Regions from separate parts of the Nonomuraea sp. NBC_00507 genome, predicted to be linked through region 2. Evidence: predicted binding sites of a transcription regulator. Region 2 holds the regulator's gene; each other region holds the start of a gene.
What was found. The regulator HrcA, encoded in region 2, represses chaperone genes, less so after heat shock. The targets are predictions, from matches to a motif close to TTGGCACTCTCNNNNNGAGAGTGCCAA.

Region 1: groES (co-chaperone GroES) is a predicted target of HrcA. The motif match lies at 6,563-6,589, and genes of this name have one in related genera.
Region 3: groL (chaperonin GroEL) is a predicted target of HrcA. The motif match lies at 6,469-6,495, and genes of this name have one in related genera.

Annotation. Positions count from the first base shown of each region.
Region 1 is NZ_CP107853.1:142,423-152,648, reverse strand. Features, by position in the region: gene tsaB (tRNA (adenosine(37)-N6)-threonylcarbamoyltransferase complex dimerization subunit type 1 TsaB) at 1-160, shown strand, start outside; gene rimI (ribosomal protein S18-alanine N-acetyltransferase) at 172-603, shown strand; gene tsaD (tRNA (adenosine(37)-N6)-threonylcarbamoyltransferase complex transferase subunit TsaD) at 596-1,627, shown strand; gene OHA25_RS00650 (hypothetical protein) at 1,666-3,621, opposite strand; gene OHA25_RS00645 (class I SAM-dependent methyltransferase) at 3,818-4,981, opposite strand; gene OHA25_RS00640 (MarR family winged helix-turn-helix transcriptional regulator) at 5,050-5,550, opposite strand; gene OHA25_RS00635 (NAD-dependent epimerase/dehydratase family protein) at 5,640-6,497, shown strand; gene groES (co-chaperone GroES) at 6,679-6,990, shown strand; gene groL (chaperonin GroEL) at 7,063-8,682, shown strand; gene OHA25_RS00620 (RNA polymerase sigma factor) at 8,743-9,987, opposite strand; gene OHA25_RS00615 (YciI family protein) at 9,984-10,226, opposite strand, start outside.
Region 2 is NZ_CP107853.1:11,080,908-11,091,133, forward strand. Features, by position in the region: gene OHA25_RS52835 (histidine triad nucleotide-binding protein) at 45-389, opposite strand; gene OHA25_RS52840 (SigE family RNA polymerase sigma factor) at 669-1,181, shown strand; gene OHA25_RS52845 (hypothetical protein) at 1,178-1,801, shown strand; gene OHA25_RS52850 (16S rRNA (uracil(1498)-N(3))-methyltransferase) at 2,000-2,725, opposite strand; gene dnaJ (molecular chaperone DnaJ) at 2,722-3,861, opposite strand; gene hrcA (heat-inducible transcriptional repressor HrcA) at 3,873-4,886, opposite strand; gene OHA25_RS52865 (hypothetical protein) at 5,384-5,908, shown strand; gene OHA25_RS52870 (DUF3097 domain-containing protein) at 5,926-6,732, shown strand; gene OHA25_RS52875 (DUF4870 domain-containing protein) at 6,729-7,475, shown strand; gene hemW (radical SAM family heme chaperone HemW) at 7,472-8,692, opposite strand; gene OHA25_RS52885 (styrene monooxygenase/indole monooxygenase family protein) at 8,781-9,989, shown strand; gene OHA25_RS52890 (glycoside hydrolase family 18 protein) at 10,057-10,226, shown strand, end outside.
Region 3 is NZ_CP107853.1:2,417,503-2,427,728, reverse strand. Features, by position in the region: gene OHA25_RS12310 (DNA repair helicase XPB) at 1-1,318, shown strand, start outside; gene OHA25_RS12305 (hypothetical protein) at 1,553-1,888, opposite strand; gene OHA25_RS12300 (HelD family protein) at 2,055-4,058, shown strand; gene OHA25_RS12295 (YbhB/YbcL family Raf kinase inhibitor-like protein) at 4,122-4,652, shown strand; gene groL (chaperonin GroEL) at 4,734-6,359, opposite strand; gene OHA25_RS12285 (cold-shock protein) at 6,691-6,891, opposite strand; gene OHA25_RS12280 (MoaD/ThiS family protein) at 7,134-7,409, opposite strand; gene thrC (threonine synthase) at 7,433-8,668, opposite strand; SAM riboswitch class I at 8,682-8,823, opposite strand; gene OHA25_RS12270 (RNA polymerase sigma factor) at 8,903-9,457, opposite strand; gene OHA25_RS12265 (alpha,alpha-trehalose-phosphate synthase (UDP-forming)) at 9,489-10,226, shown strand, end outside.

The DNA of each region.
Region 1 (10,226 bases), 1.8 Mb from region 2:
CGGGCAGAGCGCCGGTCCGCCGTACCCGTACGCCGGGGCCCTGGCGTCCCTCGCGGCCGAGCGGCTCGCGGAGGGCACTCCGCTCGACCCGCCCCGCCCGATCTATCTACGCCGGCCCGACGCCGTGGTGCCAGGGGCGCCCAAGAGGGTGACGGCGTGAAGCTCCGGCCGATGACCGAGGCCGACCTGCCGGCCGTCATGGAGATCGAGCGGGCCACGTTTCCGCTCGACGCGTGGAGCGAGAGCATGATGCGCGGCGAGCTGGCCGACATGCCGCGCTCACGCCACTACGTGGTGGCGCTGGTCGATGACGAGATCGTCGCCTACGCCGGGCTCGCCGCCGCGGCCGACCAGGCCGACGTGCAGACCATCGCGGTGCTGGAGAAGCACCAGGGCACCGGCATCGGCAGCGCGATGCTGACCGAGCTGCTGGCCGAGGCGAGCCGCAGGGGAGCGCGGGAGATCTTCCTCGAAGTACGCGCCGACAACCCGCGCGCACAGGCCGTCTACCGGCATTTCGGTTTCGAGGAGATCGGCACCCGCCGCCGCTACTACGACGACGGCACCGATGCGATCATGATGAGAAGGAACCTGGATGGCTGACGAACCACTGGTCCTGGGCATCGAGACGTCCTGTGACGAGACCGGCATCGGCATCGTCAGGGGCCACACGCTGCTGGCCAACACCATTGCCTCCAGCATGGAGGAGCACGCCAGGTTCGGCGGCGTGGTGCCCGAGGTCGCCTCCCGCGCCCATCTGGAAGCCATGACGCCGACCGTGGAGGCCGCGCTGGCCGCCTCCGGGCTCAAGCTCACCGACCTCGACGCCATCGCCGTCACGGCCGGTCCTGGGCTGGCGGGCGCGCTGCTGGTCGGGGTCGCGGCGGCCAAATCCTACGCGTTCGGCCTCGGCGTCCCGCTCTACGGCGTCAACCACCTGGCCGCCCATGTCGCCGTCGACCAGCTGGAGCACGGCCCGCTGCCCAAGCCGTGCATCGCCATGCTGGTCTCCGGCGGTCATTCGTCGCTGCTGCTCGTGCCTGACGTGGCCGAGGACGTGATCTCGCTCGGTTCCACCGTGGACGACGCGGCCGGGGAGGCGTTCGACAAGGTGGCGCGGGTGCTGGGACTGCCGTTCCCCGGCGGCCCGCACATCGACCGGGCCGCCCGCGAGGGCTCCGGCACGGCGATCGCCTTCCCGCGCGGCAAGATCGACGACGGCACGCTCGACTTCTCCTTCTCCGGGCTCAAGACGGCCGTGGCTCGCTGGATCGAGGCCCGCGAAAGGGCGGGCGCGTCCATCCACGTGCCGGACGTGGCCGCCTCCTTCCAGGAGGCCGTGGTGGACGTGCTGACCCGCAAGGCGCTGCAGGCGTGCCGGAAGTACGACGTGGCGGACCTGCTGATCGGGGGCGGCGTGGCGGCCAACTCCCGGCTGCGGGCGCTGGCCCAGGAGCGGTGCGACGCGGCCGGAGTGCGGCTGCGGGTGCCCCGTCCCGGGCTGTGCACCGACAACGGGGCCATGGTCGCGGCGCTGGGCTCTGACCTGGTCGTGGCCGGTGTCGCGCCGTCGAGCCTGGAGATCCCGGCTGACTCCTCCCTGCCGATCACCACGGTCCACGTCTGACGCCCGCACGCCCAGGGCGCGCGAGCGCAGACCGGCACTCAGTCCTTGGACCTGCTGGGGCGCAGCAGCGCCTCGGCCAGGACCAGCATCGTCTCCTCCAGGGCGCTCAGGCGCTTGGTGAGGTCGGTGGCCGCGGGCTCGACGATGCCGGTGACCGTCTGGGCCAGCTCGTCGCGGTCGGGACGGGACCTGACGAGGTCGGTCAGCGTGTCGGCGGCCGCGGCCAGGCGTGCGGCCTGCTCGCCTGCCTGCGACTGCAGCTCGGAGCCCAGGGCCGCGGGGAGCCGCCCCACACGCTGGTTGACGGCCTCGATGCGGTCGTCCACCGCCTCCAGATGAGCGCCGGCCTGCTCGGCGCGGGTGGCCAGGCCGTTCATGTGGGTGGCGAGGCCGTTGAAGCGGGTGTCGAGCCCGCTGAGGTGGCCGTCGATCGCGTCGAAGCGGTCGCTCAGGTGCTCCTCGGCCTCGCTGAGCCGCTCGTCCATGGCGTCCATCTGGCTGTCGAGCCGGTTGAAGCGGCCCTCGTTGCGCGTGGCGGTCTCGCCCAGGCGCTGGTCGGTGGCGGCCACGCGCTCGTCCAGCGCGGTGAAGCGGGTGTCGATGCGTACGTCGAGCCTGTCGAAACGGTCATCGTGCCTGCCCAGGTGGCCGTCCATGGTGCCCAGCCGCTCGTCCACCGCGCCGAGCCGGCCGTCCATGCCCCCGAGCCGCTTGTCGACGCCGCCCATCCTGCCGTCGAGGCCGTCGAGCCTGGCGTCGATGTCGGCCAGGCACTCGTCGGCGGACTCCAGCCGGCCGTCGAACCCCGTGAGCTTGGTGTCGAACCCCGTGAGCTTGGTGTCGAACCCTGTGAGCTTGGTGTCGAGCCCGTGCAACCTTCCCTCGACCCGATCGAGCCTGGAGTCCACGCCGTCGAGCCTGGCCGTCAGGCGCTGCTCGCTCTCGCCGAGTTGCACGGCCAGGCGTTGCTCGCTCTCGCCGAGCTGCACGGCCAGGTGCTGGTCGGTCTCGTCGAGCCGGGTGGTGAGGCGCTGCTCGACGTCGGTCAGGCGGTCGTTGAGCTGCGCGTCGGCCTCCTTGAGGCGTGCGGTGAGCCGCTCGTCCGCCGCGTCGAGCCGGCCGGACAGCCGCTCGTCCGCCGCGTCGAGGCGGCCTGACAGCTGCTGGTCCGCCTCCTCGAGCCGGGCGGACAGGTGCCGGTGGCTCTCCTCCAACCGGGCCGTGAGCCGCTCGTCGGTCTCGTCGAGCTTGGTGGTGAGGCGGCGGTCGGCCTCGTCCAGTTTGGTGGTCAGGCGGTGGTGGGTGTCGTCGAGCCTGAGGGTGAGGCTCTGGTCGGTCTCGTCCAGCCGGGAGGTCAGGTGCTCGCCGGTCGCCTCCAGGCGGGTCGTCAGGCGCTGCTCGGCCGCGTCTACCTTGCCGGCCAATTGCTCGACCGCGCCGGCCAGCCGATCGTTGACGTCCTCGGACAGCGCGCCGACCGCCGACTCCACCCGGTCGGTCCGAGTGACGAGCTCGGCCACCGACTTGTCGAGTCTGGTGAAGCGGCTGGCGGCGGCTTCCATGCTGGCGTTGAGGCCGGCCAGCAGTGTGGCGAAATCGGACATGCCCTTGGTGATGCCATCGGTGGTGTCGAGCACGGACTGCAGGCGTTGGCCCACGCGCTCGTCGACGGCGTCGACGTGGTCGCGCACCGCCTCCACGTGCTGGGCCAGGCCCTCCGCCCACATCGGCGGCTTGATGGTGATGTCCTCCAGCCGCCCGTTGACCGACTCCAGGGTGCCGCTCAGACCGCCCAGCTCGCGCTCGCGTACCTCGCGAAGCAGCCACTCCATGCCCTCGAGCCGCTGGCGGATCTCGTCGAGCACGGCGCCCTGCGTGCGCTGCTCGTAGACGTGATCCTGGGCGGCGCGCTGGAGCAGGTCGCGCATCCTTTCGGAGATGGGGGAGTGGCCTCCTGCCTGAAGAAGAAGGGTGGTGTGATTGGAATTGTCCACCGAAAGGCTCCTTCGCGTCGCCGACGGTCTGCCGCGCAGCGGTGGGGTAGGTCCGGTTTGCAGATGAAAAGGCGAGAACGCGGGTAACCGCATTCGGGGGAGAACTCCCGCCCGTCCACCTTAGCCTTTCGATCAAGGTCCGTCAGGGCTGAAATTGAAAGATCGCGGTTAACGCAAGAATGGCCGGTTTCCCTGTTCAGGCAGGTGGGGAGGTGTCGCAGATGAGGGCATATGGCCGCGCCATGATCCGCGTCAAGATGATTACTGCCGACTTTTCCCCATTGAGTCGCAGATCTTGGCGCAGGCGCTCGATGTCGAGGGCGGAGGCGCGTTTTTTGATGGTGACATTTCCAATTTGCCGTTCACGGAGGGCCGCACGTAGCTTTTTCAGCGAGAACGGCATGATGTCCTCGACTTCGTATCTCGAGGCCCATGGGGTGTCCACCGGCTCGTCGGCCGCGATGTACGCCACCAGCGGATCGAGCAGGCGGCCGCCGACCAGCTCAGCCACTTCGCCCACGAGGTGAGCCCGGATGGCGGCGCCGTCAGGCTCGTAGATGTAGCGTCCCATCGCGCCGACCGGGGCCCTGACGTCGGCGGAGGTCAGGGTGTGACCGCCGGGCAGCAGCGTGGCGCGGCGGGTCGGCCGCTCCCCGGTCCCGGTCCAGAGGCTGGCCTCCTTGACCTCGCGCTTGTACGAGACCCACTCGGCCTCGGCCTGCGCCGGGATGAACTCGTACGGGATGCCCGGTGCGACCTTGAGGCAGGCCCGCTCGGCCCTGGAGACCAGGCCGAGCACCACGGGCCAGGGCGGCGAGTAAGCCAGGGGGTCGAACGTCCTGCCCCGGCTCGTCCGCCGTGCCGGGTCGGCGAACAGCACGTCGTAGTCCTCCGGCCGGACGGCGGCCGCATCCCCAATGGTCACCGTCACCCGGTCGGCCAGCCCGAGCGCCTCGGCGTTGGCTCTGGCCACGGCGACCGTCAGGGGGTCGATGTCCACGGCCGTCACCGTGCAGCCGGCGCGGGCCAGTGCCAGGAAGTCGCCGCCGATGCCGCAGCAGGCGTCGACGACCGAGGCCCCGGCCAGGCGGCGGGCGCGGTGCTCCGCCACCTCCGCCCGTGTGGACTGCTCCAGGCCATGGTGCGTGAAGTACATCCCCCGGGCGTCCTCGCCGAATTTGGCCTTGGCGCGTTCTCGCAGGCCGGCCTGGGTCAGCGCGGCCGAGGTGAGGGGGGCGTCGTACGTTTTGCGCAGCTTCGTGGCGGCGGCGACCGGGTCCGCGCCGGTGAGCTCACCGGCCTCGGCCAGCGCCCGTTGGCCGCGCGTCGTCAGCAGCTCGTTGAACGCGTCGAGGTCCACGTCACACGACGTTATCGCGCCCTCGAGACCCCTCGAGACGGCTCCCGCGACCTCGGGGCGCGGCCATGTCACACGGGTGCGGTGTCGCCGAGGGAGAGGAGGAGCTTGCGGAGAAGGCCGGCCAGGGCGTCGCGGTCGGGGGCGGAGAGCCCGGACAGCAGGTGGTCCTCGTTGGCCGTGTGCCGCTCCAGCAGGTCGTTGGCCACCCGCCGCCCCTCGTCCGTCAGCGTGACCAGCGTCATCCTGCGGTTGTCCGGCGCCGGCCGGCGCTCCACCAGGCCGCGCTCCACCAGGCGGTCCATTCGGTTGGTGAGCGCGCCCGGGCTGATCATGGCGGCCGCCGACACGTCCTTCATGCACATGGTGGCGTCATCGCCGCTCCTGAGCAGCGTGGTCAGCATGTCGAACTCCCACGCCTCCAGCCCGTGCTCGGCCAGGAACTCCTTGACCCCCCGCTCCAGCAGCCGTGACGCCCGCGACACCCGGCCGATCACACCCAGCGGGGACACGTCGACGTCGGGCCGGGCGCACGCCCACTGTCCGAGCATCGCGTCGACCACGTCGTCCATGCGGCTAATCGTACGACATTGAAATGTTTGACGGCGTGTTATACCTTCTGCGTGGAAATGTTCAATGTCGAAATTTTTGAGGTGGGACAATGAAGGTGCTGGTCGCTGGGGCAACGGGCTACATCGGCGCGGCCGTGGTGGAGCGGCTGATCGAGCGGGGTCATGAGGTGGCGGCGTTCGTACGGCCCGCGGCCGGCGGAGCCAGACGGGTGCCGGCCGCGGCCGAGGAGCGGCACGGAGACCTGGCGGACGCCTTGACCCTGCAGGCCGCGATCACCCCCGACATCGACGCGATCGTGCACGCGGGCCAGTTGACCGGCGAGCAGGGCACCGACCTGGCGACCATCGCCGCTCTGGCCGGGTCGGGCAAGAGGGTCGTCTATGTGAGCGGCGTTTGGGTGCTCGGCGAGACCGACGGCGCGGACGAGGACAGCCCGGCGAATCCGATTCCGCTCGTGGCGTACCGGCACGAGGTGGAGCGGCTGATACTCGACGGCGGCGGCTCCGTGGTGCGCCCCGGCGTCGTGCACGGGCGCGGCGCGGGCATCCCGGCGCTGCTGCGCGGCCAGGCCGCCCAGCGCGGGACCGGCGTGTACGTCTCGGCCGGCGGCGAGGCGCCGACGTGGACGTTCGTGCACGTGGATGACCTGGCCGAGCTGATCGTGACCGCGGTCGAGAAGGGCGTGGCGACCGTCTACCACGCCGTCAGCGAGGAGGCCGTGCCCGTGGCCGCCGTGGCCGAGGCGGCGGCCAGGTCGGCCGGCGTCAAGGAGGCGGCCGAGCCCTGGCCGCTCGAGGAGGCCGCCGAGCTGCTCGGGGAGGGCTTCGCGCACGCGCTGTCGATCAGCCAGCGGGTCGGCGCGGCGCGCACCCGCCAGGCCCTCGGCTGGAGCCCCGTCCGGCCCGGCATCCTGGCCGACCTCACGCGGGGTTCGTACGCCGAATGAGGCCTGATCGCTCTGAGCAGACGCGTTCGTGTTGACTGTCAAGCCCCTCTTGCATATGTTTCCTGTTGGCACTCTCACCTTGAGAGTGCCAACGTGCGACGAGGCAGGTCTGACACCCGCGACGGCAGGCCCAGCTGGTCGCCTCTTCTAGATCATTCATATCTGAAGGGGAGGTCCGATCGTGACGACCGCCACTAAGGTTCCCGTTAAGCCGCTCGGCGACCGCATCGTGGTTCAGCCGCTTGAGGCTGAGCAGACGACCGCTTCCGGTCTGGTCATTCCAGACACCGCCAAGGAGAAGCCGCAGGAGGGCAAGGTCCTCGCGGTGGGCCCTGGCAACTGGGACGAGGACGGAGACAAGCGGATTCCGCTCGACGTCTCGGAGGGCGACATCGTCCTCTACAGCAAGTACGGCGGCACCGAGGTCAAGTACGGCGGCGAGGAGTACCTCGTGCTCTCCGCCCGCGATGTTCTCGCGATCATCGAGAAGTAAGCCGGATGTGTCGAGCCCCGGGCGCTCTTCAGGGCGACCGGGGCTTTCGACGCTAGGAGAGGACTTTCAGCAATGGCGAAGATCCTGGAGTTCGACGAGGACGCCCGCCGCGCGCTTGAGCGCGGCGTCAACGCCCTCGCGGACGCCGTGAAGGTAACCCTCGGCCCGCGTGGCCGCAACGTCGTCATCGACAAGAAGTTCGGTGCGCCGACGATCACGAACGATGGTGTGACCATCGCTCGTGAGATCGAGCTGGAGGAGCGTTACGAAAACCTCGGCGCCCAGCTCGCCAAGGAAGTGGCGACCAAGACCAACGACATCGCGGGTGACGGCACCACCACCGCGACCGTCCTGGCCCAGGCCATGGTCCGCGAGGGCCTGCGCAACGTCGCCGCCGGCGCCTCGCCGCTGTCGCTCAAGCGCGGCATCGACAAGGCCGCCAAGGAGATGAGCGACAAGCTGCTCGCCAGCGCCCGCCCGGTCGAGGACAAGAAGGAGATCGCGAATGTCGCCACGATCTCCGCTCAGGACGCGCAGATCGGCGACCTGATCGCCGAGGCGTTCGACAAGGTGGGCAAGGACGGTGTCCTCACCGTCGAAGAGTCCAACGCCATGGGCATGGAGCTCGAGTTCACCGAGGGCATGCAGTTCGACAAGGGCTACCTGTCGGCCTACATGGTGACCGACCCCGAGCGGATGGAGTCCGTCCTGGAGGACGCCTACATCCTGCTCACCCAGAGCAAGATCTCCTCCATCGCGGACTTCCTGCCGCTGCTGGAGAAGATCGCCCAGACGAAGAAGCCGCTGCTCGTGGTGGCCGAGGACGTCGAGGGCGAGGCCCTGGCCGTCCTGGTCACCAACAAGATCCGCGGCACGTTCACCTCCGTGGGCGTCAAGGCCCCGAGCTTCGGCGACCGCCGCAAGGCGATGCTGCAGGACATGGCCATCCTCACCGGCGGCCAGGTCGTCAGCGAGGAGGTCGGTCTCAAGCTGGAGCATGTCGGTCTCGAGGTGCTCGGCCAGGCCCGCCGCATCGTGGTTACCAAGGACGCCACGACCATCGTCGACGGCGCCGGTGACCAGCAGGCCATCGAGGACCGCGTCAAGGAGATCAGGCTCGCCATCGAGCAGTCCGACTCCGACTGGGACCGCGAGAAGCTGCAGGAGCGTCTGGCCAAGCTCGCCGGCGGTGTGTGCGTGCTGCGTGTCGGCGCCGCCACCGAGGTCGAGCTCAAGGAGAAGAAGCACCGCCTCGAGGACGCGATCTCCGCGACGCGCGCCGCGATCGAGGAGGGCATCGTCTCCGGCGGTGGCTCCGCGCTCATCCACGTCTCCAAGGACCTCGACGACCTCGGTCTGTCGGGCGACGAGGCCACGGGTGTCGGCGTGGTCCGCCGCGCGCTGGTCGAGCCGGCCCGCTGGATCGCCGAGAACGCCGGTCTCGAGGGCTACGTGGTCACCCACAAGATTGCCGAGCTGCAGCCTGGTCACGGCCTCAACGCCGCGACCGGCGAATACGGCAACCTGCTCGACCAGGGCGTCATCGACCCGGTGAAGGTCACGCGGTCGGCCGTGCAGAACGCGGCCTCGATCGCGGGCATGCTGCTCACCACCGAGGTGCTCGTGGTGGACAAGCCCGAGGAGGAGGCCCCGGCCGCCGGCCAGGGCCACGGTCACGGCCACGGCCACTGACCCGTCCGTCCGTCGTACGGCCCGCGTCCCATGCGCATGGGACGCGGGCCGTACGGCGTTCTACCGGAGCTCCGCGAGGCGTCCGGTCAGGAACTCCCGCTCGGCCTCGTTCGTGGTGAGCTCCAGTGCCTTCCGGTACGCGGCCGACGCCTCCTCGGTGCGGCCGAGCTCGCGCAGCAGGTCCGCCTTGATCGCGGGCAGATACTGGTATCCCGCGAGGCGGGTGTCCTTCTCCAGCTCCTCCACCTCGGCGAGAGCCTGCGCCGGGCCGCAGACGCGGGCCAGGGCCACCGTGCGGTTCAGCGCCACCACCGGGGACGGCCATACCTTCAGCAGCTCGTCGTACAAGGTCACGATCTGCGGCCAGTCCGTCCGGTCGTAAGCCGACGCCTCGGCGTACAGGGACGCGATCGCGGCCTGCAGCACATAGCGCCCCGGCCGCCCGCCGCGCAGGCCGCCCACGATCAGCTCGTGCGCCTCGGCGATCGCGGTCCGGTTCCATCGCGACCGATCCTGCTCCTCCAGCCGCAGCAACCGGCCGCGGGAGTCCACCCTGGTGGCCCGCCGGGCGTCGGTGACCAGCAGCAGGGCGAGCAGCCCCCACACCTCCCGCTCGTCGGGCATCAACTCGCGCAGCATGCGCGCGAGGTGCAGCGCCTGGTCCATCAGGTCCGTACGCATGAGCGACGCGCCCGACGGCGCGGTGTACCCGGTGGTGAAGAGCAGATGGATCACACCGAGCACCCCGCGCAGCCGGTCGGGCAACGCCGCCGCGCCCGGCACCCGGTACGGGATCCTGGCGACCGAGATCTTCTTCTTCGCCCGGGTCAGCCGGGCGGCCATCGTCGTCTCCGGCACCAGGAACGCGCGGGCGATGTCCCCGGTGGACACCCCGCACACCAGCCTGAGGGTGAGCGCCAGCTGCGCCTCTTGCGCCAGCGCCGGGTGGCAGCACATGAAGACCAGGCGCAGCCGCTCGTCCGGCACCGCGTCCTCGGGTCCGTTCATGTCGTCCTCGTCCGCCGGCTCCTCCGGCTCGGGCTCGATCAGCAGCGGCAGCTTCGAGCGGAACACCCGCTCGCGCCGCACCGCGTCCATGGCGCGGCGCCTGGCCGTGGTGGTGAGCCAGGCCGCCGGGTTGTCAGGGATGCCGTCGCGTGCCCAGCCGGTCAGCGCCGCGGCGTACGCTTCCTGCACGCACTCCTCGGCCAGGTCCAGGTCCCCGGCCACGCGCGCCGTGGAAGCGAGGACCAGGGCCCACCGGCGGCGGTGCGCGTCCGCGACCGCCGCTTCGACGTCCGTCATCCCCTGACGAACCCGCTCGCCACGGGCCGCACCTCGACGCCGCCGCCCAGCTGGGTGATGGGATTGCGGCGGGCCATTTCCAGGGCGGCGTCCAGGTCCGGGGCCTCGATCACGCAGATCCCGGCGACGACCTCCTTGGCATCGACGAAAGGCCCGTCCGTGACGGCGTCGCCGCGGATGGAGGTGGCGGTGGTGCTGGGCTGGAGCGCGAACGCCGTGAGCATGGCGTCGCCCAGCTC
Region 2 (10,226 bases):
TCCGCCCATCGTATCCGGGGCCCGGCGGATTGCTCTCCTCAATATCACCCTGGAGGCCAGGTGAGGTCGCGCCCGCCCAGGACGTGGGCGTGCACGTGGAAAACGGTCTGGCCGGCGCCCGGGCCGGTGTTGAAGACGACCCGGTATCCGGTGTCGGCCACACCTTCCTGCACGGCCACCGCGTGGGCGGTCTTCAGTACGTCGTCGGCCAGCCCGTCGTCCGCGTCGGCCAGCACCGCCGCGTTGGCGTGGTGTCCCTTCGGGATCACCAGCACGTGCGTGGGAGCCTGCGGATTGACGTCGCGGAACGCCAGAGTCCTGCCGCTTTCATAGACGATCTCGGCCGGGATCTCCTTGGCGACGATTTTGCAGAAGAGACACTCGTTCACAGCAGCACCCTATCGAGACCCCTCCCGTTAGCGAGTCCGTTGCGAATCGGTAATCGTCAGTGTCGTGCGTGAGAAGATCCGCGCGGTTAGGGTGTGTGTGCGACACTTCAGAACAAAAGACGATTCAGGGTCGGGCGAGCGCCACCTGGCGAGGACACGACTGGCGTAATGCACCCTAAGGAACCGGGGAAACCTCAAGAACCGGAAGAGCGTAAACCCTCTGGGAAGGCCGCGCGTCCCACTGATGTGACCACCGAAACCCTTCTGGCCGACAGGTCGATGGGGGCGGTGCCAGTCGGGTGGGATGCCGACATGGCCGTTACCGCGCTGTACAGTGCGCATTTTCGGTCATTGGTGCGTCTGGCTGTGTTGCTCGTGCGCGACATAGCTACCGCTGAGGAGGTCGTGCAGGATGCGTTCGTCGCCATCCATGGCGCCTGGCGTAGGCTGCGTGACCCCGACAAAGCACTTGCCTACCTCCGTCAATCCGTCGTCAACCGGTCCCGGTCCGTGCTGCGCCACCGCGCGGTCGTCGAGAAGTACGCTCCCAAGGGCTTGCCGGACGCCCCGAGCGCCGAGAACGGCGCGATCGGCGAGCTGGAACGCTCCGCCGTCATCGAGGCGTTACGTGCCCTGCCGACCCGACAGAGAGAAGCACTGGTCCTGCGGTATTACGGTGATCTGTCCGAAGCTGAGATAGCCCACGCCATGGGCATCAGCAAGGGCGCGGTCAAGAGCCACACCGCACGTGGCATGGCCGCTTTGCGATCCGTCCTGGAGAAAATGTCATGACCCAGCCCCCCGACGAGCACGGCGACCTTCTTCGCCGTGCGCTCCGCGCGGAGGCGGACGCGGTCGTGCCCTCGCCGGACGGACTGGAGATCATCCGCGCCCGGATCGAGCGGCGCGGCGTACGTAACCTGTTCTGGTGGCGTGCGGGCGCGGCCGCCGCCAGTGCTGTCCTCGTGGCGGGGGCCATCGTGATGGCCGTTCCTGGGCTGCGCTCGCAGATCATCGAACAGCAGAGCGTCCAGCCAGTGGAGAACGAGACCTCCTCCAAGGTCCCGTCCAACTCCTCCACGACCCGCTCCCAGCAGCCGCCGCCCCCGGAGCCGACCGCCGACCGGAACCCGGCCGTGGTTCCCCCGGACACCCCGTCACCGCGACCGGCGAAGACGGCGAACTCGACCAGCAGGCCGTCGAAGAGCCCCAAGCCCACGTCCACGCCGTGCCCCTCCGAGGCCGAGACGGCCGAGGACTGCCCGACGGCCTCCCCCACGCCGACGCCGTCGGACGAGGATCCGACCACGCAGCCGTCGGCGTGCCCGCTGGAGGAGTGCCCGCCCGACGACGCCACCGACGCGCCCACCGAACTGGCCAGCCCGCTCGTGGACGCCTCTCAGACGCCGTGAGACGTTCACGAGCCGACTGAGCACCCTGAGACGTCACGAGCCATGTGAGCGCCCCTGAGACGTCACGAGCCGGCGCCCTGAGACCTCACGAGCCGACTGAGCGCGCGAGACGTTACGAGTCGGCTGAGCGCCTTGAGATGTTTACGAGACGATTGAGCATCTTGAGACATAGCGCGTCTTCTGAGCGCTATGGGGCGTTCACCAGCGTCCGGTACGCGCGAGCAGCACGGCCGCCGCCGCCACCCCCGCCGTGGAGGTCCGCAGAACCGTGGGCCCGAGGAGCACAGGCACGGCCTTGGCCGCCTGGAACCTGGCCAGTTCCTCCTCCGAGACGCCCCCTTCCGGCCCCACGACCACCACGATGTCGCCTCCGGCGGGCAACTGGACGCCGGACAGCGGCTCGGCCGCCTCCTCGTGCAGCACCAGCCCCAGCGCCGCGCCGGCCAGCAGCGCCTCGACCCGCGCGGTGGAGGCGAGCTCGGTCACCTCGGGCAAATGGAACCTGCGTGCCTGCTTGCCCGCCTCACGCGCGGTGGAGCGCCACCGGGCGAGCCCTTTGGCGACCCTGTCGCCCTTCCATTGGGTGATGCTGCGCGCGGCCGACCAGGGGACGATCGCGTCCACGCCCGCCTCGGTCATCATCTCGACCGCCAGCTCGCCCCGGTCGCCCTTGGGCAGTCCCTGGACGACGACGAGCCGCGGCTGGGGCGCCTCGACCCGGTAGCGGGCCAGCACGTCCAGCCTGAGCGCGTCCTTGAGGACCTCGCGGACGACGCATTCGGCGACCGCACCGGCTCCGTCGGTGAGATCGACGCGCTCGCCGGCCCGCAGGCGGCGCACGGACGCCGCGTGCCGGCCCTCGGGCCCACCGAGCGTCAGCTCGGGTCCGTCGAGCTCCTCTGAGAGGAAGACGGGTACGGTCACCGGCCGTTGAACGCGTCGCGCAGGCGCGAGAAGAAGCCCTGCTGCCCGGGCGCGAACTTGCCCGGCGGCCGCTCCTCGCCCCGCTGCTTGGCCAGCTCCTTCAGCAGGTCCTCCTGCGCGGTGTCGAGCCGCGTCGGGGTCTCGACGTTGACGTGGATCAGCAGGTCGCCTCTGCCGGACTCGTTGAGCCGCTGCACGCCGCGTCCGTACATGGTGATGACCTGGCCGGACTGGGTGCCGGGGCGAACGTCGACCTCCTCGGCGCCGTCGAGCGTCTCGACAACGAGCACGGTGCCGAGCGCGGCGGCCGTCATGGGGATCTGGACGGTGCAGTGGAGGTCGTCACCGCGGCGTTCGAAGATCTCGTGGGCCCGCTCGACGATCTCCAGGAACAGGTCTCCGGGCGGGCCTCCGCCGGGGCCGACCTCGCCCTCGCCGGCGAGCTGGATGTGGGTGCCGTCCTCGACGCCCGCGGGGATGCGGACCTTGATCGTACGGCGGGTGCGCACCCGGCCGTCACCTGAGCACTCCTGGCAGGGGTGGCGGATGATGGTGCCGAAGCCGCCGCACTGGGGGCATGGCCGCGACGTCATGACCTGGCCCAGGAACGAGCGGGTGACCTGGGAGATCTCGCCGCGCCCGTTGCACATGTCGCAGGTGTCGGGGTGCGTGCCCGGCGCGGCGCCGGCCCCGTGGCAGACCTCGCAGAGCACGGCCGTGTCGACGACCAGCTCGCGGGTGGTGCCGAAGGCCGTCTCGCGCAGGTCGAGCTCGACGCGGATGGTGGCGTGGCGGCCCCGGCGTGCCCGCGAGCGGGGCCCTCGGGTGCCGGCCGCCGAGCCGAAGAAGGCGTCCATGATGTCGCTGAACGGGAAGCCCGCTCCGAAGCCCCCGGCGCCCGCGCCTGCTCCCGCGCCGGCGAAGGGGTCGCCGCCCAGGTCGTACATCTGGCGCTTGTTCGGGTCTGACAGCACCTCATAGGCCTGCGTGATCTCTTTGAACCGCTCCTGGGTCTCAGGATCGGGGTTCACGTCGGGGTGCAGCTCGCGGGCGAGGCGGCGGTAAGCCTTCTTGATCTCGTCCTGACTGGCGTCACGGCGCACCCCGAGGGTGGCGTAGTAGTCGCTGTTTGCCACTTATCGACCTCTTATGATGCAGCCAAGATCTGGCTGACGTAGCGAGCCACCGCACGCACGGCGCCCATCGTCACGGGATAGTCCATCCTGGTGGGGCCCAGCACACCGAGCCTGGCCAGTTGGTTGTCGCCAGAACCGTATCCGGTCGCGACGACGGATGTGCCGCGTAGGTAAGGGTTTTCCGAACCGATGCGGACGGTGAGCGCAGAGGGGGTGTCCGAGGACGTCTCGCCGAGCAGCCGCATGAGCACGACCTGCTCCTCCAGCGCCTCCAGCACGTCACGCAGGCCCGTGGAGAAGTCGGCGCCGGCGAGGTTGGCCGCGCCGGCGAACACGATCTTCTCGTCGTGCCGCTCCACCAGGGTCTCCAGCAGCACCGACAGGATCGTCGCCACCGCGGGCCGGTCCTCGACGGGCAGGCGCTCCGGCAGGTCGGCGACCAGCTCGGGCACGTTACTCAGACCGCAGCCGTCGAGGCAGGCGTTGAGCACCGCGCGCAGGTGCGCGATGCGGGTGTCCTCCACCACCTCGGGCAGCTCGATCACGCGCTGCTCGACGCGGCCGGTGTTGGTGATCAGCACGAGCATGACCCGCCGGTCGTTGAGCGGCACCAGCTCCACGTGCCGGACCGTCGAGCGCGTCAGCGTCGGGTATTGCACGACCGCGACCTGCCTGGTCAGCTGCGCGAGCAGCCGCACCGTGCGGGTGACCACGTCGTCGAGGTCCACCGCGCCGGCGAGGAAGGTCTCGATCGCCCTGCGCTCGGCTCCCGACAGCGGCTTGATCTGCGAGAGCCGGTCGACGAACAGGCGGTATCCCTTGTCCGTCGGCACGCGTCCCGCGCTGGTGTGCGGCTGTGTGATGTAGCCCTCTTCCTCCAGCGCGGCCATGTCGTTCCTGACCGTGGCCGGGGAGACCCTCAGGTTGTGGCGCTCGGCCAGTGCCTTGGAGCCCACCGGTTCGTTGGTGGACACGTAGTCTTCGACAATGGCGCGGAGCACCGCCAATTTCCGATCGTCGAGCACGTGCTCACCTCCTGCCCTCTGCTTTCAGGAACGAAGTGTCTAGCACTCTGTGTTCCCGAGTGCCAAGTGTACGGCTCTCGCCCACAAGGTGCGATAACGCCGACTCCCATCCTGTTGCTAGCGTCTTACAAGCGACAGGGCCCAGACTTGCCGACATGTCGGACAATTCTCAACCTCCGTCGTACGGGCCGCCTCCAGGGCAGGATCCCTACTACGGCCAGCCACCATCGCCACAGCCCGGCTACGGACCCCAACCGGGCTCCCAGCCTGGCTACGGCCAGCAGCCCGGCTCCCAGCCCGGGTACGGACCCCAGCCCGGCTACGGCCAGCAGCCGCAGTACGGCGCGCCTCCGCCACCGCAGCAGCAGTACGGGAGCCCGTCCGCCCAGTACGGCCCGCCGCCTCAGTACGGACAACCTCAGTACGGACAATACGGCCAACAGCCCCAATTCCCCCCACAAATCGATTCCAAAGCCGTAAAGCCCAGCCTGTGGTGGGTGACGGCGGCCTGGGGCCTCGCCGTCATCTGCGGGATCGTCGGCGTCGTCATCTTCGTCGGCGGGGTGCTCGGCAGCGTGACCGACCTGGCCCCCACCAAGACGTTCTCGTCGGGTGAGAGCATCACCGTGACCGTCGACCCGGCGGACAAGCCGGCCGTCTACGTCGCCACCACCACGCGGATCAACTACGAGTGCCAGATCTCCGGCGGTTCCGGCCAGGCCAAGCTCGCCGAGACCAGCGGCAGCCAGTCGCTCACCGTCGGCAGCGTGACCTGGGAGCAGATCCTCGTGATCAATGCGCCGAGCAAGGGCGACTACCAGTTGACCTGCACCAACCAGGAGACTGCGGACGTCAAGTACGGCGTCGGCAAGCCGGTCGCCTCCGCGGCGGGCGGAGTCGCCGGCGGGGCCGCCGCGCTGTTCCTGGTCCCCGGCGCGGGAATCCTCATCGCGATCATCGCCACCATCGTCGTCCTGATGCGCCGTAGCTCTGCGCGCAAGCGCCTTGCGGTCGGCGGGTGATTTGCTACGGTCCCCGTGTGTACGAGGGCGATGTGCTGGCAGGCAATTGGCGGCGGCCGGGCAAGGGCAAGATCCCTAAGGTGGCCGCCGAGCCGGACCTTGTCGTGGAGGACGCCGACAGCGGCTTCTGCGGCGCGGTCGTGGCCTGCGACAAGGAGGCCGTCACGCTGGAGGACCGGTTCGGCAGGCGGCGGTTGTTCCCGCTGGCGCCGGCCGCGTTCCTGCTGGACGGCAAGCCCGTGACCCTCGTACGGCCCACGGCCGCTCCCGCCGGGCCCAGGCGCAGCGCGTCGGGCTCCATCGCCGTGGAGGGGCTGCGGGCACGGGTGGCCAGGGAGAGCCGGATCTACGTGGAAGGCGTGCACGACGCCGCCCTCGTCGAGAAGATCTGGGGCCATGACCTGCGCGTCGAGGGGGTCGTGGTCGAATACCTGGAGGGTGTGGACGATCTGCCGGCCATCGTGGCCGAGTTCGACCCCGGGCCGGGACGCCGGCTGGGGGTGCTGGTCGACCATCTCGTGCCCGGCTCCAAGGAGAGCAGGATCGCCGCCGAGATCACCTCGCCGGACGTGCTCGTGGTGGGGCATCCGTTCGTCGACATCTGGCAGGCGGTCAAGCCGTCCGTTCTGCGCATTCCGGCCTGGCCCGACGTGCCGCGCGGCGTGCCGTGGAAGGAAGGCGTGATCGCGGCCCTGGGCTGGCGTATGGAGCCCGCGGACGCGTGGCGGCGCATTCTCGGCGCCGTCTCGACCTTTACCGACCTGGAGCCGGAGTTGCTCGGCCGGGTCGAGGAACTCATCGACTTCGTTACGGAGGCACCATGAGCCAGGATCCGTCGCAACCCCCGCCGCCCGACGACGACGCCACGCGCCGGGTGTCCCCTTCGGACATCCCACAGGACCAGGGCTCAGGCCCGCAACAACCGGGCTATGGGTACGGCGGGCAGCCCGGCTACGGCTCCCAGCCCGGCTACGGCCAACAACCCGGCTCCCAGCCCGGCTACGGCCAGCAGCCGGGGTCCCAGCCAGGCTATGGCTATGGTCAGCAGCCCGGCTACGGCCAGCAGCCCTCCTATGGGCAGCAGCCGCCGTCCTATGGGCAGCAGCCGCCGCCCGGCTACGGTCAGCCGCAATCCGGCGGTTACGGGCCCCAGCCGGGTTACGGGCAGGCGTCTCAGCAGCCGCCCGGCTACGGCTACGCTCAGGGCCCCGGCGAGCCGTACGTCCCCGGCAGGTTCGGCCCCCGACCCGGCAGCGACGACACCACGATGGCCATGCTGGCGCACCTGCTCGGCCTGCTCGCCTCCTGGCTCGGCCCGCTGGTCATCTACCTGATGAAGAAGGACGAGTCCCCCTACGTCAGGGACCAGGCGGCCGAGGCGCTCAACTTCCAGATCACGATGTTCATCGGCTATGTCATCTCGGGCATCCTGGTGATCGTCTTCATCGGCGCCCTCATGCTGCCGGTGGTCTGGATCCTGTCCCTGATCTTCCACATCCAGGCCGCCCTGGCGACGAACAAGGGCCAGAACTACCGCTATCCGTTCGCCATCCGCCTGATCACCTAAACGAGCAGGTCCCTGATGAGGGCGTCGGCCAGCAGGCGCCCTCGCAGCGTGAGCACCATCAGGCCCGTCTTGAACGACTCGGGCTCGAGCAGCCCGCGCGCCAGCGCGCCGGCCACGGCCGTACGCGCGCCCGGCGCGACCTCGGCGAGCGGGTAGCCGGAGGCCAGCCGCAGCTCCAGCATGAGCCGCTCGGCGGCGCGGGCCTCGTCGTCGAGCACTTCGCGGGCGTGCGCGGGCGAGGTGTGCGCGGTCAGCCGCTGGGCGTAGGCGGCCGGGTGCTTGACGTTCCACCAGCGGGTGCCGCCGACGTGGCTGTGCGCGCCCGGACCGGCCGCCCACCAGTCGCCGCCGGTCCAGTAGAGCAGGTTGTGCCGGCACCGCGCCTCGTCGGACGTGGCCCAGTTGGACACCTCGTACCAGCGGAAGCCGGCCTCGGCCAGCATCTGGTCGGCGATCAGGTAGCGGTCGGCGGCCACGTCGTCGTCGGGCATCGGCAGCTCGCCGCGCCTGATCCTGGCGGCGAGCCTGGTGCCCTCCTCGACGATCAGCGAGTAGGCCGACACGTGGTCGGGCCCGGCCTCGATCGCCGCGGCCAGGGAGGCCCGCCAGTCGTCGTCGGACTCGCCGGGCGTGCTGTAGATCAGATCCAGGTTGACGTGCTCGAACCCGGCCTCCCTCGCCTCCCGCACGGCCGCGGCGGGCCGGCCCGGCGTGTGCCTGCGGTCGAGGACCTGGAGCACGTGCTCGCGTGCGCTCTGCATGCCGAAGCTGATCCGGTTGAACCCCCCGTGGCGGAGCTTCTCCAAGGAGGAGGGGTCCACGGACTCGGGATTGGCCTCCGTGGTGACCTCGGCGTCCGGCCGCAGCCCGAACTCGGAGTCGATCGCGGCCAGGATCCTGGCCAGGTCTTCGGGAGGCAGCAGGGTGGGCGTGCCGCCGCCGAAGAACACCGTCTCCACCGGCAGCTCGGCGTCGCCCAGGACGCGGCGGGCGAGGCGCACCTCTTCGACGGCCGTGTCCGCGTAGTCGCGGTGTGAGGCGCCCGGCCCCAGCTCGGCGGCGGTGTAGGTGTTGAAGTCGCAGTAGCCGCAGCGGGTCACGCAGAACGGCACGTGGACGTAGAAGCCGAACGGACGCTCTCCGAGGCCGCTCAGGGCGCTGTCGGGCAGTTCGCCCGAGGTGGGCACGGGATCGCCGTCAGGCAGGGTGGATGGCACTACTCCAGTCTGCCGGGCCGTTAAGGGTGCTCCAAGCCGGTCTCAAGCGCCTTCGCGTCCACTGGTGTCCACCAGCCGAGGGGGAGACATGACAGGCATCGGCATCGTGGGCGCGGGGATCGCGGGGCTGACCGTCGCGCTGCGGCTGCGGCAGCTCGGGGTGGAGACGACGCTGTACAGCGTGGGCGACGCGGACGCCATGCGTTCGGGGCGGCGTCCCGGCGCGGTCGCCAGGACGGGCGGCATGCGGGCACGGGAACGGGAGCTGGGTTGCGAGCACTACGCCGACCCCGGATGCCTGGTGGACGCGGCGAGCATCTCGATCAAGGGCGTGCCGCCGCTGGAGTTCACGGGGCGGATCGCGGACCCGTACAGCGTGGCGGATTCCCGGCTGCTGCTGCCCACGCTCATGGAGGACTTGGCCGGCAGGGGCGGGAAGATCGTCGTGACGGGGACGGAGCCGGACGCGGCGCAGGTGGATCGGTGGTCGCGGGAGCACGAGCTCATGGTGGTGGCGGCGGGGCCGCGCTCGGTGGCCGAGCTGTTCCCGCGTGATCCTGGGCGTTCGCCGTACGACGAGCCGCAGCGCAGGTTGTTCGCCGGCGTGTTCCACGGGGTGCGGGCCGGCACGACTTTGTCCTCCACCATCTCGCCGGCCTGCGGTGAGATCTTCTGCATGCCGATGCTGACGCGGGCGGGACTGGCGTCCTCGATCCTGGTCGAGGCGATTCCGGGCGGTCCTCTGGAGCCGCTCACCCGGATGGACCCGGCCGGCGTGGGGCCCGCGCTGCTCGCGGCGATCGCCGAGCACGCCCCGAGCCTGCGCGAGCGGATCGACACGGCCGCGTTCGAGCCGGCCGGGCCCCAGGAGGCGTGGTGCGGCGCGATCACGCCGACCGTGCGGGAGGCGGTGGCCAAGCTGCCGAGTGGGCGCGTGGCGCTGGCCGTGGGGGACGCCTGGATCGTCAACGACCCGCTGACCGGGCAGGGCGCCAACGTGGGGTCGGCCTGCGCGTGGATCGCGGCCGAGTCGATCGCCGCGGGCGGGCCGTACGACGTGTCCTTTGCCCGCGCGGTCGCCGGCCGGATGTGGGAGGAGGTGGCCGGCCCGGTCACCGCGTGGACGAACACGTTCCTGCAACCGCCGGCCGACCACATCCTCGACCTGCTCGCCGCCGCGGCAACCCGGACGGAGGCCGCCGACCTGGTGCTGGAGCTGCTGTCCGACCCCGCGCGCCACTGGCCGGTGCTGTCCAGCCCGGACGAGGTGAACAGACTCGTTGACGCGCTGGTGTGAGCGCTCTACGATCGCCTCAACTTATTAGGAAAGTTTCCTATAAGTTGAAGCCTCCGGGAGACGCTCGGTGAAGAACAAGGTCCTGATCACGCTCTCGCTCTTGCTGGGGCTCTCGGCGGTTTCCGTGCCCGCCGAGGCCCAGGCCGGTTTCAAGCGAGTCGCGTACTTCATCCAATGGGGCATCTACGGCCGCAACTACCACGTCAAGGACGTGGACGCCACGGGCGCGGCGGCCAA
Region 3 (10,226 bases), 4.0 Mb from region 2:
CACCGACCGCGCCGTGCTGGAGGAGGTGCTGCGGTCCAAGAAGATCCAGCCGATGCTGGGCGATCGGCTCGGCGCCGACTCCGTCATCGTGCACCCGAGCGACCGCGGCAACGTCAAGCAGGCGCTGCTCAAGCTGGGCTGGCCCGCGGAAGACCTGGCCGGCTACGTCGACGGCGAGGCGCACCCGATCAAGCTGGTGCAGGACGGCTGGGGGCTGCGGCCCTACCAGCAGGAGGCGGCCGACGCCTTCTGGCACGGCGGCTCCGGCGTGGTCGTGCTGCCGTGCGGCGCGGGCAAGACCATCGTCGGCGCGGCCGCGATGGCCCACGCCCAGGCCACCACGCTGATCCTGGTCACCAACACCGTCTCGGCCCACCAGTGGAAGACCGAGCTGCTCAAGCGCACCTCGCTGACCGAGGACGAGATCGGCGAATACTCCGGCTCGAAGAAGGAGATCCGCCCGGTCACCATCGCCACCTACCAGGTGATGACCACCAGGCGGAAGGGCGTCTACAGCCACCTAGAGCTGTTCGACGCGCGCGACTGGGGCCTGGTCGTCTACGACGAGGTGCACCTGCTGCCCGCGCCGATCTTCCGCATGACCGCCGATCTGCAGGCCCGCAGGCGGGTCGGGCTGACCGCGACGCTGGTGCGCGAGGACGGGCGCGAGGGCGACGTCTTCTCGCTCATCGGTCCCAAGCGCTACGACGCGCCCTGGAAGGAGATGGAAAACCAGGGCTGGATCGCGCCCGCCGACTGCGTCGAGGTCCGCGTCACGCTGACGGACGAGGAGCGGCTGGCGTACGCGATGGCCGAGCCGGAGGAGCGCTACCGCTTCTGCGCCACCACGCCGTCCAAGACCCACGTGACCGAGGCGCTGGTGCGGCGGCACCTGGGTGAGCAGGTGCTGGTCATCGGACAATACATCGACCAGCTCGACGAGCTCGGCGAGCACCTCAACGCGCCGGTCATCAAGGGCGAGACCAGGATCAAGGAGCGCGAGCGCCTCTACCAGGCCTTCCGCGACAAGGAGATCCAGGTGCTGGTGGTGTCGAAGGTGGCCAACTTCTCCATCGACCTGCCGGAGGCGGCCATCGCGATCCAGGTCTCGGGGACGTTCGGCTCCCGGCAGGAGGAGGCGCAGCGGCTCGGGCGGGTGCTGCGGCCCAAGGCCGACGGCGGGGGCGCCCGGTTCTACACCGTGGTCAGCAGGGACACGGTGGACCAGGAGTTCGCGGCGCATCGGCAGCGCTTCCTGGCCGAGCAGGGCTATGCCTACTCGATCATCGACGCCGACGACGTGCTCGGCGGCGTGTGACGAATGACCCGGCCGCTCGCCGGAGCGGCCGAGTATTCAGCGTGGTGTCACGTCCACGAGACTCCGCGGGCCGTCGACAAGCGAACCACCCCCCTCACCAGCGTCCTATCACGCCGCCTGCGACATACCCTCATGATCCGGCAAATCCACCTGATATGCCCGATTTTTTCGGTATTCGCGTATTGCTCCACACCAAAGGGTTCTGTCGCGTTCGTTACGTTAACGAGGGCGTGCCTAGCGGACCAGCATCCCGCCGAGGAACAGCACACCCTCCGCGACGATCCACGCGACCACGGCGGCGCCCATGATCCGCCCGAACGCACGCGGGTCCTGCCTCGCCCACGGGAGCAGCCACGCGGCGGCCGTACAGCAGGCGGCGAGCGCGGCGAACAGGCTGGACACCGTGGAGACCGCGCCCAGGCGCTGAGAGCAGGTGGACGAGTCCTCGCCGCCCGCGCAGAACGCCTCCAGGCCCCAGCCCGCGAACACCGACAGGCCCCACAGCGCTGCGAGGAGGAAGCTCGCGATCGTGGGGATGATCGGGGAGAACCGGAGCTGAACCCGCGCCACCTCCCCTCTCTACCCATCCCACCCTCACGGCAACCGACCCGCGCAACGCGGACGGCCCCCAGTACCACAGGCCGGTAAATGCGTTGGAAGCCTGCGGCGCGCGCTATTAAACTGGCCGATTCGCTGCCTTAACCACCTCCGTCACCGACCCGGGAGGCACTTTCGCATGCCCGCACACCAGCTGGCCCCAGACATACCCGCCGACGTCCTGGCCGCCGAGCAGGCCCACCTGGCCGAATCCAGGGCCGCGCTCGCCGCCATGCGGGCCCATGCCCAGTCCCTGTCCGCGGACGCGGCCGGCGACTGGGTGTCGCAGCAGATCCTGCAGTCCCTCCTCGACCAGCGGGTGGCCGCCCTGGCCGACCATCCGGACACGCCGTTGTTCTTCGGTCGGCTCGACCGCGAGGCTGGTGATGACCTTCCCGGCACGATCTACGTGGGCCGCCGCCACGTGCACGACGGCCACAGCAGGCCTCTGGTCATCGACTGGCGCGCGCCGGTGTCCCGCGCCTTCTACCAGGCCAGTCCCGCCGACCCCATGGGCGTCGTACGCCGGCGCCGCTTCGGCTACCACGGCGGCGCGCTCACCGCGTACGAGGACGAGCCGCTGGGCGACGGCGTGGAGATCGGCCCGTCGAAGATCCTCACCCAGGAGATCGAGCGCCCGCGCACCGGCCCCATGCGCGACATCGTCGCCACGATCCAGCCCGACCAGGACGAGATCGTCCGCGCCACGCTGGCCCAGACCGTGTGCGTGCAGGGCGCCCCGGGCACCGGAAAGACCGCGGTGGGCCTGCACCGGGCGGCATACCTGCTGTTCACCCACCGCGAGCGGCTCGCCAGGTCCGGCGTGATGATCGTCGGCCCCAACCGGGCGTTCCTGTCCTACATCTCCTCGGTGCTGCCCGCCCTGGGCGAGGTCAAGGTCGACCAGACCACGGTGGCCGGCCTGCTGGGCGACCACACGGCCCCGGAGGACCCGATGGTGGCGGCGGTCAAGGGCGACGCCAGGATGGCGGCGGTGCTCGAACGCGCCCTCTGGCTGCACATCGTGAAGCCGGAGGAGGGCTTGGTCTTCACCAAGGGCGCCTACCGCCACCGGGTGGCCGACTACGAGGTACGCGAGATCGTGGCGTCCCTGCGCGGCACCACCCGCTATCTCCCCGGCCGGGCGGCATTGGCGCAGCGGCTGGCCCATCTGGTCCTGGTCCGCATGGAGCAGCGCGGCGAATCGCCCGACGACCGGGTGCAGGACGCCGTGGCCAGATCGAAGCCGGTCAAACAACTCGTGGAAGCGGTCTGGCCGAAATTGACGCCGGAGCAGGTCCTTTATCGCCTGCTCTCGGATCCGGAATTTCTGGCAAAGGCAGCCTCTAAATCCGATTTGTCGCCTGACGAGCAAGAAATGCTTATCTGGCGGAAACCGTACCGGAGCTGGAAGTCCGCCAAATGGTCGGCCGCGGACGCCGCGCTCCTGGACGAGCTGCGCGATCTGATGGAACGCACGCCCTCGATCGGCCACCTGGTGGTCGACGAGGCCCAGGACCTCTCCGAAATGCAGCTGCGGGCGCTAGGCCGCCGCTGCCGCAACGGTTCGGCCACCGTGCTCGGCGACCTGGCTCAGGGCACGACGCCCTGGTCGACGAGCTCCTGGAAGTCCGTGCTCGAGCACCTGGGCCAGCGCGAGGGCGAGGTGACGGAGCTGACGCTCGGCTTCCGCGTGCCGAGGGAGGTCCTCGAGTACGCGGCCCGCCTGCTCCCCTCGATCGCCCCCGACCTGGCCGCCCCGCAGTCCCTGCGCCCCGGCCTGGGCTCGCTCTCCGTACGGCGGGGCGGCTCGGTCGCCGCGGTCGCCGCGGAGGCCCTCGCCAAGGAGGGTTCGATCGGCGTCATCGCCCCCGACACGCTGGTCGGCGAGGTCTCCAGCGCCTTGGCCGAGCTCCCGCACGCCGTGCTCGACCCCGACTCCACCGAGGAGCACCGTCTGCTGGTGGTCCCCGCGACCCTGGCCAAGGGTCTGGAGTACGACCATGTGATCGTCGTCGAGCCCGCGGACATCGTCGCTGCGGAGCCGCGCGGGCTGGCCCGGCTCTACGTGGTCCTGACCCGCGCGGTCACCTCGCTCACGGTCCTGCACGACAAGGCGCTGCCGGCGCAGCTGACGGCCTGACAGGCGGCGGGCACGGCCACTTCTAGGATGGCGGGCAGGAAGCTCTCTACCAAGGAGGATGCCGTGCCAGCACCGCTGCCACACGAATACCTGCCGTCGGTTCCCGCGCTCGTGGTCGAGAGCGACGACATTCAGGACGGCGAGCGGCTGAGCGACCTGCACGTCTTCAATGACTGGGGCATGCAGGGCCAGAACCTCTCGCCCCAGCTCCGCTGGTCAGGCGCGCCCGCCGAGACCCGCGGCTTCGCCGTCACCTGCTACGACCCGGACGCCCCCACAGGCAGCGGGTTCTGGCACTGGGTGCTGTTCGACCTGCCGGCCTCGGCGACCGAGCTGCCCACGGGCGCGGGCACCACCCCGGACTTCAAGGGACTGCCCGCGGGCGCCGTGCACGCCCGCAACGACTACGGTGCCAAGGAGTATGGCGGGTCGGCCCCGCCGCCCGGCGCCCCGCACCGCTACGTCTTCACCGTCCACGCGCTTGGCGTGGACAAACTGGGCGTGGACAGCGACGCGAGCCCCGCGGTGGTCGGCTTCAACATCACCGCCAACACCCTGGCCCGCGGCCACATCATTTCCCACTACGGGATCTGACGGAGCACCGGCGTTGCCAGAAAACGAAAAGAGCGGCCCGAAAAACCCGGGCCGCTCTTCGTTGCCGCGCGAAGAAAGGACCTAGAAGTCCATGTCGCCGCCGCCCGGCATGGCCGGAGCAGCGGGGGTCTTCTCGGGCTTCTCCGCGATGACGGCCTCGGTGGTGAGGAAGAGCGCCGCGATGGAGGCGGCGTTCTGCAGCGCGGAGCGCGTCACCTTGGCCGGGTCGAGGATGCCCGCCTCGAACATGTTGACGTACTCGCCCGTAGCGGCGTTCAGGCCCTCACCCGGGGTGAGGTTGCGAACGCGCTCGACCACGACGCCACCCTCGAGGCCGGCGTTGACCGCGATCTGCTTCAGGGGCTCCTCGAGCGCCTTCTTCACGATCGCGGCGCCCGTGGCCTCGTCACCGTTGAGCTCGAGCTTGTCGAACGCCTTGGCGCCGGCCTGCAGCAGCGCCACGCCACCGCCGGGGACGATGCCCTCCTCGACGGCCGCCTTGGCGTTGCGCACGGCGTCCTCGATGCGGTGCTTGCGCTCCTTGAGCTCGACCTCGGTGGCCGCACCGGCCTTGATGACGGCCACGCCGCCGGCCAGCTTGGCGAGGCGCTCCTGGAGCTTCTCGCGGTCGTAGTCGGAGTCGGTGCGCTCGATCTCGGCGCGGATCTCATTGACCCGGCCGGAGATCTGCTCGGCGTCACCGGCGCCGTCGACGATCGTGGTCTCGTCCTTGGTCACGACGATCTTGCGAGCCCGGCCGAGCAGGTCGAGGGTGGCGTTCTCCAGCTTGAGACCGACCTCCTCGGCGATGACCTGGCCACCGGTCAGGATGGCGATGTCGGCGAGCATGGCCTTGCGGCGGTCGCCGAAGCCCGGGGCCTTGACGGCCACGGAGCGGAACAGACCGCGGATCTTGTTGACGACCAGGGTGGCCAGGGCCTCGCCCTCGACGTCCTCAGCGATGATCAGCAGCGGCTTGCCGGACTGCACGACCTTGTCGAGCAGCGGCAGCAGGTCCTTGTTGGCGGAGACCTTGCTGTTGACGATCAGGATGTACGGGTCTTCGAGCACGGCCTCCATGCGGTCGGAGTCGGTCACGAAGTACATCGACGTCATGCCCTTGTCGAAGCGCATGCCCTCGGTGAGCTCGAGCTCCAGGCCGAAGGTGTTGCTCTCCTCGACGGTGATGACGCCTTCCTTGCCGACCTTGTCCATCGCCTCGGCGATGAGCGCGCCGATCTCGTTGTCGGCGGCGGAGATGGAGGCGGTGGAAGCGATCTGCTCCTTGGTCTCCACATCCTTGGCCAGCTTGGAGAGCTCCTCGCTGACGCGCTCGACGGCGGCCTCGATGCCCTTCTTCAAGGCCATCGGGTTGGCGCCGGCGGCCACGTTGCGCAGGCCCTCGCGCACCAGCGCCTGGGCGAGCACGGTGGCCGTGGTGGTGCCGTCGCCGGCTACGTCGTCAGTCTTCTTGGCGACTTCCTTGACCAGCTCGGCGCCGATCTTCTCCCACGGGTCCTCGAGCTCGATCTCCTTGGCGATGGATACACCATCGTTGGTGATCGTGGGAGCGCCCCACTTCTTCTCCAGCACGACGTTGCGGCCCTTGGGGCCCAGGGTCACCTTGACGGCGTCGGCGAGCTGGTTCATACCGCGCTCGAGACCGCGCCGGGCGTCCTCGTCAAACGCGATCATCTTGGCTGCCATAAGGCTAGACCTCCCAGATACAGGGTGGCTTGTCCTGGACCGAGCCGACGCCCGCGACGGCATGGGCCTGCATCTCCTTCGGCAGACCCCATCGTCTCGATCCGAGTTGCTGGCACTCTGCTGCACAGAGTGCCAACGAACTGTTTAGCACTCTACCCTGCCGAGTGCAAGCGAACGTCTACCCTCCTGCGGTTCCCGCCCTGGTCAGTCCGTCTGTACGGCGAGCCGCTCACCGTGCGGCTCGCCGTAGGTCGACGAAAGAATGGAGGCCGCCTCGCCCGGACTGCGTTGCCGTGCGATGCCGCCACCGGGTGCATACCAGTGACGTAAATCAGACCGCCCGGACAGACTCCGCCTGCGGTCCCTTCTGGCCCTGCGTGATCTCGAACTCGACGCGCTGCCCCTGTTCGAGTGCTCGGTACCCGTCCATCAGGATCGCTGAGTAATGGACGAATACATCCTTACCACCGTCTACCGCGATGAAGCCGTAGCCCTTGTCCGCGTTGAACCACTTGACGGTGCCCTGCGCCACTTCCGACTCCTCTTACTGGGCTTACAGATCTCGCCCATTCCACCGCGAGACCGTAATCGCATGACTTAACTGAAAATCAGCCAGACGATCGCCTCGACCATACCTGTGGCACGGGGTTTGGCAACAGAGTCAATCCGCAAACGACGCATTTCTTCGCAGAGTACCTTGTTCAACGTTGAATTAGTCGGGAAAAGGAGAAGGCGCCCACTAGGGGCGCCTTCCAATGATGTGACCTCTCGCACTCAACCGCCGGCGACCGCCGGGATGATGGAGATCTGAGTGCCCTCAGGGGCGGGAGTGTCGAGCCCCTCGGCGAAACGGACGTCCTCTTCTCCCACGTAAACGTTGACGAAACGCCGAATCTTGCCCGATTCATCAAGAATTCTCGCGCCGATCCCCGGGTAGTCGGAGTCGAGCTTGGCGAGCACGTCACGAAGCGTCGCGCCCTCGCCACTCACTTCCGCGTTCCCCCCGGTGTACGTGCGCAGGATCGTGGGGATCCGCACAGAAACGCTCATGGTTATCTTGCCTTTCCTGGTTGTCAGACAGCCGCGCGGAACGCGTCGAGAGAGGGCCGGATCACGGCGGTGGGCTGGGCGTCGTCGCCGGTGATGGCGTCGAGCGTCTTGAGCCCGTCACCGGTGTTGAGCACCACGGTCTCGGCCTCGGGATCGAGCCGCCCGCTCTCGGCGAGCTTCTTCAGCACGCCCACGGTAACCCCGCCCGCAGTCTCGGCGAAAATACCCTCCGTCGAGGCCAGAAGCTTGATGGCGGCCACGATCTCGGGGTCCGTGACGTCCTCGACGGCCCCTCCGGTGCGGCGAGCGATGTCGAGCACGTATGGCCCGTCGGCGGGGTTGCCGATGGCCAGCGACTTGGCGATGGTGTCCGGCTTGACCGGCTGGACGACGTCGTGCCCGGCCTTGTAGGCGGTGGAGACCGGCGAGCACCCGGCCGCCTGCGCCCCGAAGATCTTGTAGGGGGTGTCCTCGACCAGCCCCAGCGCCACCAGCTCCTTGAAGCCCTTGTCGATCTTCGTGAGCTGCGACCCGGAGGCGATGGGGATGATGATCTGCTCGGGCAGCCGCCACCCGAGCTGCTCGGCGATCTCGTACGCGAGCGTCTTGGAGCCCTCGGCGTAGTAGGGCCGCAGGTTGACGTTGACGAACCCCCACTTGTCGCCCAGAGGGTCACCGATCAGCTCCGAGCAGAACCTGTTGACCTCGTCGTAGGTCCCCTCGATCCCGATCAGCTTCCCGCCGAACACCCGGGCCATGGCGATCTTGGCGGCTTCGAGGTTGGCGGGGATGAACACGCAGGCGTCGAGCCCGGCCCGCGCCGCGGCGGCCGTGACCGCGCCCGCGAGGTTGCCCGTGGAGGAGCAGGAAAGCGTGTGGAAACCGAAGTTACGTGCCGCCTCGACGGCGATGGCCACCACCCGGTCCTTGAAGGAGTGGGTGGGGTTGCCGGAGTCGTCCTTCACGTACAGGGACTTCAGGCCGAGCGCCTGCCCGAGGTTGCCCGCCTTGACCAGCTTGGTCCAGCCGGGGTTCATGTTGGGCTTGGTGGCGACGTCGGCCGGCACGGGCAGCAGGGAGCGGTAGCGCCAGATGTTGGCGGGACCGGACTCGATGTCCGCGCGGGTCACGGCGCCGAATTCGTAGGCCGCTTCGAGCGGCCCGAAACACTCCAGACACGCGAAGCTGGGGCCGAGAGGGTAGCGCGTGCCGCACTCGCGGCAGGACAGAGCGACAGCAGGACCAAAGTCGAGCGACATGAAGCGAGGCCTTCCCTCATCTTCGCCCGCGGCCACCTTGACCGCGAACCGGAATTGGCACCTTGTCCCGGTCGGCCTCGCCCTGTCGCGAGTCACAAGCCGGGAGGGTTGCCGGGGCTTCGCAGGGCCGGTCCCTCCGCCCCTCTGGATGAGCAATATGCAGTTGTTGAAAGGGACTCTACCCGCTTAAGTAGGCGGAATTACCATCCGTCTCAGCATTCGAGACGGGCAGTCTCAGCGATAGTCCTCACCGAGCACACCCTGCACGTATTTCCTGGCCTGGTGAATGCGGGATTTGGCGGTGCCCAGCGGGATGCCGAGCTGCTCGGCCACCTCGTTGTAGTCGAGCTGGACGATGTCGCGCAACACCAGCGCCTGCGCCAGGTCGGGCTTGTCGGCTTCCAGCGCCTCCATCGCGTCGAGCAGGTCCAGCCGGGAGCCGGCGATCACGCTCACCCGCCGCACGTCGGGCTTCTGCACGGGCAGTTCCTCCGACGTCTGCTCCGCCGCCCGGCGCTTGAGCGATCGGTACGTGGTCCGCGCGCAGTTGGCGGTCACGATGTGCAGCCAGGTGCTGAACCTGGCCCGCCCCTCGAAGCGGCCGATGTTGCGGGCCACGGCCAGCAGGGTGTCCTGGGAGGCTTCCTCCGCGTCCTGGTGGTAGGGCAGGATCCGGGCGCAGTGGCGCATCACATCGGGCTCGATCCTGGCCAATAGCTCACCAAGCGCGCGATGATCTCCGGCTGCGGCGGATCGGGCGAGTTCCTCGGTTAGCTCATCAAGCGCCATAGCTGGGATCCTATGATCGAAGGGAGCCATGATGAACAGCGTCCTGGTCGCCTCCAACAGAGGGCCTGTCTCCTTCACCGTCTCCGACGACGGCGAGTTGACCATGAAACGTGGCGGGGGCGGGCTCGTCTCCGGGCTGTCCGGAGTGGCCAAGGAAGACGGCGTCCTGTGGGTTTGCGCGGCGCTGTCCGACGATGACCGCAGCGCCGTGCGGCTGTCTCCCGGCGGCAGGATCGACCAGGCCGGCTACGACACCGGGCCGCTACGGATGCTGGACATCCCGCCGGCCACCTTCCACCGCGCCTACAACGCCGTGGCCAACTCCACGTTGTGGTTCGTCAACCACCTGCTCTACGACATCCCCAACGCACCCAACTTCGGCACGCGGTTCGGGCGCGAGTGGGAGTCCTACCGTGACTACAACGGCGCGTTCGCGCTGGCCCTGGCCGAGGAGGCCGGGCACGGCGCACGGGTGATGGTGCAGGACTACCACCTGACGCTGACCCCGGCGATGCTCCGGGCCGAGCGGCCCGACCTGCGCATCGCCCACTTCAGCCACACCCCGTGGGCGCCGCCCGAATACTTCTCCCTGCTGCCCGACGAGGTGGTCGGCGAGGTCCTGGAGGGCATCCTGGGCGCCGATCACGCCGGGTTCCTGACAGGAAGGTGGGCGGGGGCGTTCATGGACTGCTGTGAAGCGCTGCTCGGCGCCGAGGTCGACCGGGTGGCCCACAGCGTCACGCACGAGGGCAGGACGACCAGGGTCGGC